One region of the Variovorax sp. P1_G12 genome, then DNA from elsewhere that is predicted to be linked to it. Evidence: predicted binding sites of a transcription regulator. Region 1 holds the regulator's gene; the other holds the start of a gene.

The links. The regulator FliA, encoded in region 1, starts transcription of late flagellar genes. The targets are predictions, from matches to a motif close to CTAAAGTTTNNNNNNNNNNNGCCGNTA.
Region 2: a site for FliA is predicted at 1,940-1,966, ahead of flgM (flagellar biosynthesis anti-sigma factor FlgM). Genes of this name have one in related genera too.

Annotation. Positions count from the first base shown of each region.
Region 1 is NZ_JBFUBW010000023.1:75,725-81,491, reverse strand. It holds gene flhF (flagellar biosynthesis protein FlhF) at 1-991, shown strand, start outside; gene AC1D2O_RS24375 (MinD/ParA family ATP-binding protein) at 1,002-1,874, shown strand; gene AC1D2O_RS24370 (RNA polymerase sigma factor FliA) at 1,917-2,651, shown strand; gene AC1D2O_RS24365 (porin) at 2,731-3,843, shown strand; gene AC1D2O_RS24360 (DUF2238 domain-containing protein) at 3,813-4,487, opposite strand; gene AC1D2O_RS24355 (LysR family transcriptional regulator) at 4,491-5,462, opposite strand; gene AC1D2O_RS24350 (gamma-glutamyl-gamma-aminobutyrate hydrolase family protein) at 5,563-5,767, shown strand, end outside.
Region 2 is NZ_JBFUBW010000019.1:120,258-126,024, forward strand. It holds gene AC1D2O_RS21900 (zinc-binding dehydrogenase) at 1-1,125, shown strand, start outside; gene AC1D2O_RS21905 (flagella synthesis protein FlgN) at 1,182-1,637, opposite strand; gene flgM (flagellar biosynthesis anti-sigma factor FlgM) at 1,634-1,912, opposite strand; gene flgA (flagellar basal body P-ring formation chaperone FlgA) at 2,292-2,996, opposite strand; gene flgB (flagellar basal body rod protein FlgB) at 3,209-3,616, shown strand; gene flgC (flagellar basal body rod protein FlgC) at 3,655-4,050, shown strand; gene AC1D2O_RS21930 (flagellar hook assembly protein FlgD) at 4,072-4,758, shown strand; gene flgE (flagellar hook protein FlgE) at 4,838-5,767, shown strand, end outside.

The DNA of each region.
Region 1 (5,767 bases):
GGCGCGCAGCGAGGTCGTGGCCGGCTGCGACACCCATGTGCTGGCCCTGTCGGGCCAAGTCGGTCTGCGCTCGAACGAAGGCGGCGACGCCTACGAATGCCAGAGCAGCCTGCTGCTGTCCGATCGCAGCGGCCTGCCGCTCGCGGCACCCAACCAGTGGCTGTCGACCGCGGCAGTGCGCGGCGGCCCCGACGCCAGGCGCAAGCCGGGGCTGCGGCAGGTCCAGTGGCTGCGCCAGCAGTCGCTCGGCCGCACGCTGGTGCACGTGCTGCCCCGGTTGCCGGGCGTCGAGTTGATCGCCGAATGGCAAGTCCAGGGACAGCGATGGCTGGCGCGCGCGCCGGGCGCGACCGCGGTGATCGACCCCGCCTCGGAGGCGCCGAGCACGCTGGCGCGGCTGCGCTTCGAATTCGGCGCGACCCGGGCGGCCGTGTTCCGCGGCAAGCCCGCGCTGCAGTGCGAGGCCCATGCCGAGGTGCTGCTTCGCCTGGGCCCGACGGCTGTCGTCGACAAGGATGCGCTGCCGGTGCTGCGCTGCGTGGTCACGCGCGTGCTGGACGAGCGCGGCCAGAAGATCCTGGCCCAGGGTTACCTGTTGTCGAACATCGGCGGCGAGGTGCCGGCGCGCCAGCTGGCCCAATGGCAGGCCTGGGCGGCCGACGCCGACCCCTGTTTCCGCCTCATCCGGCAGGGCGTGCAGCTGGTGGGCGGCATGGGCGAGCTGGGCGACCCGGACATGATGAAGCGCCTGCTGATCGCCGGCCAGGTGACCACCACGGTCTGGCGCCTTCTGCATGCAAAGGGCGAATGGGCCGACCGCACCCGCACGCTGCTGAACCAGCTCACCGGGCGGCCGGCGCGATCGAGCCGGCCGCTGTCGGGCAATGCGCTGTATGTCGGCGTCGGCAAGCTCTTCATGCTGCTCGAGGCGCTCGGCACCGAGTCCACCGCGCCGACGCAGCAGCCCAGGGCGCTCGAGCAGCACGGTTGAGGAGCAAGACATGACCAAGCTGGTTGCAGATCAGGCAGACGGGTTGCGGCGCCTGCTGGCGCACACGCCCACGCGCGTCATTGCCGTCGCGGGCATGGGGCCCGGCGAGTGCGCCGCCGCGGCCACCATGAACCTCGGCGCGGCCCTGGTCCACCAGGGCAAGGACGTGCTGGTGCTCGACGAGTACGGCGGCACGGCGGCGGCGATCTGCGCCGCCTGGGCCATCGATCCGCTCGGCGACCTGGCCGACGTGGCCGACCGCCGGCTGGCCTGCGAGGGCGCGGTCGCGCGTGCCGACTGCGGCGTCGGCGTGCTGCCGGCGCCGCTCGGCGATCGGCACGCGGAGATCGACCCGCGCCTGTTGTGCCGCGGCGGCGTGGTGCTGGTCGCAGCGCAGATCGACGCCGAGGGCCGGCTGTCGGCATTGGCCCGGCTGGCCGACGAACTGCTGCTGGTGCTGCAGCCGAGCGCCGCATCCATCACCTCGGCCTACGCGGGCATCAAGCGGCTGCACTACGCGCATGGGTTGAAGCAGCTGCGCTTCCTCGTCGATGGCGTCGCCGGCGCCGAAGAGGCGCAGCGGATCACCACCAACCTGGCCAACACCGGCAGCCGCTACCTCGCGGTATCGCTGGAGGCGGCCGGCTGGGTGCGGGCCGATCCGCACCTGGCGGACGCGCGGCGGCTGCGGCAGACCGTGGTGGAGGCCTTTCCGGCCAGCCCGGCGGCGGTGGACTTCCGCCGCATCGCGGTCGACATGGGCGGCTGGCCCTGGCGGCCCGCTGCGCCCGGCGGGCGGTCGGTCGCGGTCCCGCCGCAGGGCCCGCGCGTCGACCCGCCATGGGTGAGGGCGACGCCGGCGCAGAGCGCGGCCGTGGCCTGAGCACGATGAACCGAACAACGCACATGCAACAAAGGACCGGACGTGTACACCGCACAGGGCACCATTGAGAAGTCCCACCTGCTTGAGCAGCATCAGCCGCTGGTGCGCCGCATCGCGCTGCAGATGATCGCCAAGCTGCCCGCGAGCGTCGAGCTCGACGACCTGATCCAGGCCGGCATGCTGGGCCTGCTGGACGCATCGAGCCGCTACCAGGACAACAAGGGCGCGCAGTTCGAGACCTTCGTCAGCCAGCGCATCCGCGGCGCGATGCTCGACGAGCTGCGCGCCAGCGACTGGGGCTCGCGCGGCCTGCGCCAGTCGGCGCGTAGGGTCGAAAAGGCGATCCACGCGCTCGAGCACCGGCTCGGCCGCTCGCCCACCGAGGGCGAGATCGCGAAGGAGCTCAAGATCGACCTGGAGGCCTACCAGTCGCTGCTGCAGGAGATCCAGGGCTGCCAGCTGGTCTACGTCGAGGACTTCGCGAAGGGCGAATCGGAGAACCCCTTTCTCGACCTGCATGCGCAGGAGGCGCGCAAGGGGCAGGGCGCGAACGACGACCCGCTGGCGCAGCTGCTCGAGAGCGGCCTGCGCCATCAGCTGATCGATGCGATCACGGCGCTGCCGGAGCGCGACCAGCTGCTGCTGAACCTCTACTACGAGGAAGAGCTGAACCTGCGCGAGATCGGCGCCATTCTCGAAGTGAGCCAGAGCCGGGTCTGCCAGCTGCACAGCCAGGCGATCAGCCGGCTGCGGGCGCGCCTGAAGGACCTGCTGTAGGGCCGGGCGCGGCCCTCGCTTCGGCCTCGTCTATCATCTCGCGCGGAGCGGCAGCGCAATGCGCAGAGGAGAGAACGAGATGAGAAGAGTCACGTTGGCCAGGTCGGCGACCCTCGCACTGGGCGCGTTCTGCGTTGCGGGCCTCGCCAGCGCGCAGTCGAGCACCGGGCAGGGCCCGGTCACCGGCAGCAGCGTCACGCTGTTCGGCGTCGCCGATGCGGTGCTCGGCTACGGCAGCGGCAGCATCTCCCACCGCAGCTCTCTGTACAGCAGCGGCAATTCGGCCTCGCGGTTCGGTGTCCGTGGCATCGAGGACCTGGGCGGCGGCCTGGGGGCGGGCTTCTGGCTCGAATCCGGCGTCGCCATCGATACCGGCACCGGGGTCGCCGGCAACACCAACAACCAGCCGAACGGCGCCACATCGGCCGACGCCTTGAGCTTCAACCGCCGCGCCACGGTCAGCCTGATCGACCTCTGGGGCGAACTGCGGTTGGGCCGCGACTTCGCGGCGCACTACCGCAACCGCACCGACGTCGACCCGTTCGACAACAACGGCGTCGGCACCATCCAGCCGCAGGTCGGATCGATCGCCGGCCCGACCTCCACGCGGGTCTCGAACATGGTCGGCTACTACCTGCCGCCGGGCCTGGGCGGCTTCTTCGGCGAGGTGCAGTACTTCATGGGCGACAACGACTCGCACTTGCCGACCTCGGACGATGGCACCGGCTACAGCGGCCGCATCGGCTGGGGGTCGGGTCCGTTCTCGATCGCCGTCGCGAAGGGCCGCACCGACTACCTGCGCACGCAGACCAATGGCAACATCACCGTGGCCAATGTCGGCGCGACCTACGATTTCAAGCTCGTCGAGGTCTCGGCCGGCTACTACCGCGACAAGGTCGACAGCTTCGTGCCGGTCACGGCCACGGGCTATGTCCTCGGCATGATCGTTCCGGTCGGCGGCAACCAGATCAAGTTTGCGTGGTCGCGCTACGGCACTGACGCCGAGGGCGACCCGGCGGCGATGAAGCTGTCGCTGGGGTACGTGTACAGCTTCTCGAAGCGCACGGTGGCCTATGCCACCTACTCGCACCTCAACAACAGCGGCGGCTCGGCGGTGGGATTGAACGGCGCCGTCACCGAACCCAACCGCAGCGCGAACGGCTACGACCTGGGGCTGCGCCACAGTTTCTGATCGGCGGGGGCCCGCATCAGTGCGGCGATCTGCCGGTCGTGCAGGCGCGACAGCACAAGCAGGGCCGCCACGGCGCCGACCAGCGCCATGAACATGTCCGACTGCGTGTCCCACGGATCGCCCTGAGTGCCGAGGAATTCGTCGGCGCCCTGGCCCATCGCGAGCGCGGCGGCCCATTCGATCAGCTCGTAGCTCGCGCTGATGGCCAACACGATGCAGACCACCACGAAGGCCAGCATCCTGCGGCCCCGCACATGCTGGCCTCGAATCAGGATCTCGCGCGCGATCAGCGCCGGCACGAAGCCCTGCATGAAGTGGCCGATCTTGTCGTAGGGATTGCGGCCCAGATGCATCAGGTCCTGCAGCCAGAAGCCGAGCGGCACCCGCGCATAGCTGTAGGCGCCGCCGAGCATCAGCACGCAGCAGTGCGCGAAGATCAGCGCGTAGAGCAGGGTGGTGAGCGGGAAGCGGCCGTAGGTGGCCCACAAGAGCGGCAGCGCGACCAGCACCGGCGCCACTTCCATCCACCAGGTCGCGCGGTCGTGCGGATGCAGGCCCGAGAGGACGAGCAGGGCGATGAGCGCGGCCGAGGCCAGGAGCAGGGCAGGGGTGCGGTGGTTGGGCATGGGTGGGGTCTCAGTCATGGTTCAGGGCTGATCGCGCCTCGTACGTCGCGCGATCTTCCTTGACGGCAGGTGCCGCGCGACTTCTTGCGCCACCGAGGCAAAGTAGGACCGCACCAGGGCGAACGCACGCTCGGCCGCCGGCACGCGCGTGCGGCCGGCCCGCTCGACGATTCCGAGTGTGAGTTCGAGGTCGAGGGCTGGCGTCACATCGAGCCGGCCCACGGTGCCGGCTCGCACGGCCGAGACCACCGCGATGTCGGTCGATGGCGCAATGGCGTCGCTGGCGGTGATGAGCGTGTGGACGGTTGCGACGTCATTGGTACTGGCCGCGAAGTGCGCCTGCAGCGGCAACGTGAAGCCGTAGAGATCCGACATGCGGCGCACCACCGTTTCGTCGACGTAGCCCGACAGGATCAACGGGTACTCGGCGAACTGATCGACGGTCACGCGCGGGCGCCCGGCCAGGGGATGTTCCTTGCGGGCGAACCAGCCGAAGGTGCAGGGATACAACGGCTCGGCGATGAGGTCGCGGTCGTGCGCGGCCACGCGAACGTCGCCGATGAAGAAATCCAGTTCCTCCCGGCGCAGCGCCGCGGCGAGGACGTCGGTGCTCTGCACCAGGGTCTTGACGTGCAGCCCGGGCGCATCGGCCAGCAGTCGCAGCAGCATGGGCCCGAGCAGGTTCAGCGCGATGGAAGAACCCATGCCGAACGAGAGTGGCCCGAGCTCACCCGCGCGCATGAGCGCCAGCGAGCGGGCGCCTTCCTTTTCGTCGAAGACGATACGCCTCGCCCGCTCGACATAGTCCTGCGCATAAGGGGTCGGGCGCAGACGACGGTCCTGCCGGTCGAACAGCGGTACGCGCAGTTCGTCCTCCAGCGCCTGCAGGCTGCGCGACAGCGCCGGGACGCTCAGATGCACGCTCTGGGCGGCCGCGCTCAGCGAGCCGAGGTCCATGACGGCCAGGAAATGCCGCAGTTGCCGGGTGTTCATTTCAGTTGCAAGTCCTGCAAGTAGTATCAAACTATATTGCGATTTACGCAAAACGAATGGCTTCCTAGACTGCGATCCGAAAGCCGGAGAACGCGCCCTGATGAAGTCCCCCACACTCAATTCCCCAGTCCTGCGACCCGTGGTCGCCATCGCTTCCGATCGCATCGTGCGCCATGGCCATCCCTCGCACGCCGCCACCCACGGCTACGTGCGGGCCGTGGCCGAAGCGGCGCAGGCCCTGCCCCTGGTGCTGCCGGCGCTCGGCGAGGCGCTGGATGCCGACACGCTCATCGCTTCGATCGACG
Region 2 (5,767 bases), on a different contig from region 1:
CCCGCCACCACCCTCCAGCTTCGCTCCCTCGTCAGCCGCAACGGCGAACTGACGCTGTCCCTGAACGAGGAGGCGATCCCCCAGCCCGCCGCCCACGAAGTGATCGTACGGGTCGAGGCCGCACCCATGAATCCGTCGGACCTTGGCCTGCTGTTCGGCGCCGCGGACCTGCGCACGGCCAAGGCGTCGGGCACGGCGTCGAGGCCGGTCGTCACCGCCAGCATTCCGGAGGCCGCGAGGAAGAGCGTGGCCGGACGCCTGGACCAGTCGATGCAGATCGGCAACGAGGGTGCCGGCGTGGTCGTGGCCGCCGGTGCCTCGCCGGAGGCCCAGGCGCTGCTCGGCAAGACCGTGGCGGTGCTCGGCGGCGCGATGTACACGCAGTACCGCTGCATCGCCGCCGCCCAGTGCATGCCGCTGGCCGAAGGCACGACCCCGGCCGAGGGCGCGTCCGCCTTCGTCAACCCGCTCACCGCGCTCGGCATGGTCGAGACCATGCGGCGCGAGGGCCACAAGGCGCTGGTGCACACGGCCGCGGCCTCCAATCTCGGCCAGATGCTGAACCGGATCTGCCTGAAGGACGGCATCGCCCTGGTGAACATCGTGCGCAAGAAGGAGCAGGAAGACATCCTGCGCGCGCTCGGTGCCAAGTACGTGTGCAATGCCGCCTCGCCGACCTTCATGCAGGAGCTGACCGATGCGCTGGTCGCCACCGGCGCCACCCTGGCCTTCGACGCCATCGGCGGCGGCACGCTGGCGGGCCAGATCCTGACCTGCATGGAAGCGGCGCTGAACAAGACCGCGGTCGAGTACAGCCGCTATGGTTCTCCCATCCACAAGCAGGTCTACATCTACGGGGGCCTCGACCGCGGGCCGACCGAGTTCACGCGCGGCTTCGGCATGGCGTGGGGCATGGGCGGCTGGCTGCTGTTCCCGTTCCTGCAGAAGATCGGGGCCGACGGGGCGGCGAAGCTCAAGGCGCGCGTGGCGGCCGAGCTCAAGACCACGTTTGCGAGCCGCTACACCGCGGAGCTCTCGCTGGTCGAGGCGCTGAGCCTGGACCGGATCGCGGTCTATTCCCGCCACGCGACCGGCGAGAAGGCCCTGCTGAATCCCAATAAATAGCGATATTGCCCTCCGCTCCCTCACTGCGTGGGGGCGCTGCCCCCAAGACCAGGACGCTACCCCAGGGCGAGGCGGTTGCCGCCGCCGCTCGCCGTCTTGCGAGCACCGTCCGGGCCATAGAACAGCTGGACGCTCGATTGCAGGAAGTGCAGGGCGCGCTGCGTGAAATCGAGGTGTGAGTGCACCATCGAGCCGTTGCGCAGATTGCGTGCCTTGGCCTCATCGGCCAGCGCCAGCAGGCAGACCCAGGCTTGGCGCGTGGGCTCGCCGGCGGCCGCCGCGGCCGCATCGGCGCCGTCCGGTCCGGGTTCGAATCCCAGCGCCACCTGTGCGGTTTCGCGCTGGCGGTCCAGCGTGGCCATGCGGTCCAGCAGCGCGACTTTCTGTTCGGTGAGCGCGGGCAGTTCGCCAAAGCGGGCATTCGCCATGGCTTGCTCTTCCTGGTCGAGGACGCCCAGGAACTCCTCGACGCAGGATTTTTCTGCGTGCAGGTAGAGCAGCATGGTGTTCATGGCTTCAGGCCAGGGTCGAGCAGGTCGCGCACGCTGGCCAGCAGGCCGCTGGCGATCCGCTCGGGGTGGACCTCGTAGCGACCGGCGCGGATGTCCTCGCGGATCGCCGCGACGCGGGCAGCGTCGAAGTCACTGCCACCGGGCGCGCTGGGCATGGCGTGAACCTGTCCCGTGACCGGCGCCGCGGCGCTGGCGACACCGCTCTTGGAGGCGGCAGCCGCCTTGGCCGGGCGGTTGAAAGGCGTGGCCGAGGGGCCGGGGGGATCGATTTTCAAGATGATTCCTCAATGGGCTGACCCGTATATCGGCGGACGCAGCAAGAACTTTAGGCTGAAGTTTGCACAAATTTCGATCGGCAGCCCATATGGAAAACCAGGCGGGCCCCCAGGCCGGGGCCAGGCCGGCGCCGGGCCGCCCCAAGGCGGCCTGCGGCCCCCTCGGGGGCAGCGACCCACACGAAGTGGGGGAGCGTGGGGGCCATCCAGGCCGGCGCCGGGCCGCCCCAAGGCGGCCTGCGGCCCCCTCGGGGGCAGCGACCCACACGAAGTGGGGGAGCGTGGGGGCCATCCAGGCCGGCGCCGGGCCGCCCCAAGGCGGCCTGCGGCCCCCTCGGGGGGCAGCGACCCACACGCAGTGGGGGAGCGTGGGGGCCATCTACTGGGCCAGCCGGATCTGCCCGTCCTCGGCTGCCACGCCGGTGAGCAGGCGGCCGTCGCGGGTCTTGGCCTGTACGGTCGCGCCGACCTCGGCCCGGGTCATGGCCTTGCCTTCGGTGCTGACCGTGAAACCCTGGCCTTGCGCCACCAGCTGCACCGTCTGGCCCTGCTGGATCACGACCACGCCGCGCATCAGCTCCCTGCGCAGCGGCGCGCCGGCGGCGATGCGGTTGGCGGCCACCACGCCCTGCAGCGCCGAGGCGTCGGTGATCACCGAGCGCGGCAGGTCGCCGAGATCGCCGCTGCGCTCGACCACGTCGGCGGCGCCCAGGGCCTCGCCCGCCTCGATCGCGCGCGCGGCGGCGTAGTAGCGGCCCTCGACGGCGACCTGGGCCGGCACGAACCGGGTCCAGGCGCTGTCGCCGCGGCAGCGCAGGCCGATGGAGATTCGTCCCCGGGGCGTCGTGCCGTTGGGCAGGAAGGCCTCGAAGTCCTCGCAGGCCGGCAGCGCGCCCGCGAGCTTCACGCTGAACGTGACCTTGCCGGGCAGGCCGGTGGTCTGCTTGTGCAGCAGCTGGTCGATCGCGGACCGCGCGCCCTCGGGCAGCGCGGGCGCTGCCGCTGCGGGCGAAGCGCCCGCGAGTGCCATCAGGCCGGGCAGCACGATGCGCGAAAGGCGTTTCCAGGATGGGCGTTGTGGCATGGGCGGTCTCTCGCAGACGCGCAGGTGCTTGAAGAGAGGGAAGCGCACCGGCGCCAGGTGATTCTAGGAATCGATCCCTCGAGGCGATGGCGCGAAGTACCGGCGAAATGCCCCTTTGTTCAGCCCATTGCAAACGCGATGCGTGCATAGACTCGCTTTCCATCTGTCGCCATGCCGTCTTGTGCGGACGCGATGCCAACCGATGGAACCACATGATCGACAAGCTCGATGCGGCACTCAGCTTCAACCGCGAGGCTCTCAATCTGCGGGCCCAGCGCCAGGAGGTGCTGGCCGCCAATATCGCCCACGCCGACACGCCGAACTACAAGGCGCGCGATTTCGATTTCGCGAGCCGGCTGACGCAGGCCGTGGAGCAGGGACGGCAGTCGCAGTCCTTTGCGCTCGTGACCACCTCGTCGCGCCACATGGCCGGCGAGGCGAAGGCGATGCCCGACCAGGATCTGCTCTACCGCGTGCCGAGCCAGTCGAGCATCGACGGCAACAGCGTCGAGATGGATGCCGAGCGCATCAACTTCGCCGACAACGCGCTGCGCTACGAGTCCAACCTGACGGTGATCGGCGCCAAGATCAAGACGCTGCTGGCCGCTGTGCAGCAGTAGGAAGAGGAAAGAACGCCATGCCGTTTCCCAGCACTTCCATGAACATCTTCAACGTGGCGGGTTCCGCCATGGCCGCGCAATCGCAGCGCATGAACGTGACCGCGAGCAACCTCGCCAATGCCGAGAGCGCGGCCAGCCCCGACGGCCAGCCCTACCGCGCCAAGCAGGTGGTGTTCGAGGTCGCGGCCTCGGGCCGGCAGGACATCGGCGGCGTCAAGGTCGCCGGCGTGATCGAGGACTCGGCGCCCGCGAAGCTGGTCTTCGACCCCCGGAGCCCGCACGCCAATGCCGACGGCTACGTCGCGATGCCCAACGTCAACGTGGTCGAGGAGATGACCAACATGATCTCGGCCTCGCGCAGCTACCAGGCCAATGTCGAGGTCCTCAACACCGCCAAGACGCTGATGCTCAAGACGCTGACCGTCGGCCAGTAAACAACATCCCAGAAAGCTCCCATGGCCATCTCCGATACCTCTTCCATTTCCGGCGCCAATGCAGCCAGCGCAGCGGCTGGCACCGCCGGCGCCTCCAATGCCGACAGCGAGCAGCGCTTTCTCAAGCTGCTGGTCACGCAGCTCAACAACCAGGACCCGCTCAGCCCGATGCAGAACGCCGAGCTGACTTCGCAGCTGGCGCAGATGAGCACGGTGAGCGGCATCGAGAAGCTCAACAGCACGCTGTCGGGCCTGGTGAGCCAGACCGGCTCCAACCAGGTGCTGCAGGCCGCCTCGCTGATCGGCTACAGCGTGCTGTCGCCCGGCAACACCCTCGCCACCAAGGCGCCCGAGGAGGGCAAGGATCCGGCGGTGCAGGCCTTCGCGGTCCAGCTGCCCGGCTCGGCCGGCGATGTGCAGATCAAGATCGTCGACGCCACCGGCAAGACCGTGCGCACGATCGAGGCCGGCTCGATGACCGAAGGCGTCAACGCCGCCACCTGGGACGGCAAGGACGACGCCGGCAACGTGGTGCCGGCGGGCAGCTACAAGTTTGCCGTGGCCGCCAGCAACGGCGGCACCGCCGTCCAGGCCACGGCGCTGACCTTTGCGCAGGTGGCAGCGGTCAAGCAGGGCGCCGGCGGCGTCACTCTCGAACTGGCATCGGGCCAGAGCATCGGGCTGTCCGACGTGCGGATGTTCCTCTGAGGACCGTCGCGCGCTTTCCTCCGCCGGCGGCTTTCCGGCCGCGGGCCTTCTCTTCAATGCTTCGAACCAAGGATTCATCATGAGCTTTTCCCAAGGCGTCAGCGGGCTCGGCGTGGCCGCCGCGAACCTCGATGTGATCGGCAACAACATCGCCAACTCGGGCACCATCGGCTTCAAGTCGGCGGCCGCGACCTTCCAGGACATCTATGCGGGTTCCCGGATCGGGCTCGGTGCCTCGGTGTCCGGCGTGGTGCAGAACTTCACGCAGGGCGTGACGCAGACCAGCAGCCGACCCTTGGACGTCGCGATCCTCAGCGGCGACGGCTTCTTCCGAATGACCAGCACCAGCGGCGAAGTCATGTACTCGCGCAACGGCCAGTTCACCAAGGACAAGGACGGCTACATCGTCAACGCTGGCGGCCTGCGCCTGACCGGCTACGGCGTCAACGCCAGCGGCGGCATCAACGGCGGCACGCCGTCGGCGATCCAGATCCCGACTCAGGCCATGACGCCGAATGCGACCACCGGCGTCGACGCCGAGTTCAATCTCGATGCGCGCAACACGGTGCCGATCAAGACGCCGTTCAACGCCACCGATTCGGCGACCTTCAACTATTCCAACGCCGCCGGCCCGATCTACGACTCGCTGGGCAATGCGCATGACCTGTCGGTCTATTTCGTGAAGACCGGTGCCAATGCTTGGAGCGTCTACGGAACGGCCGACGGCGCGCCGATCAACGGCGGTGCCGCGTTGTCCAATATGACCTTCGACACCAACGGCAACCTCACGGCACCCGTGGGCGGCGCGATCACGCTGCCGGCGCTGAATTTCGCCAACGGCTCGTCGCCGGTCAACATCAAAGTCGACCTCAGCGGCACGACGCAGTTCGGCACCGCCAACGGCATGAGCAAGCTGAGCCAGGACGGCTACACCTCGGGCGTGCTGACCTCGTTCTCGATCAATCCGGACGGCACCATCACCGGCAAGTATTCCAACGAGCAGTCCAAG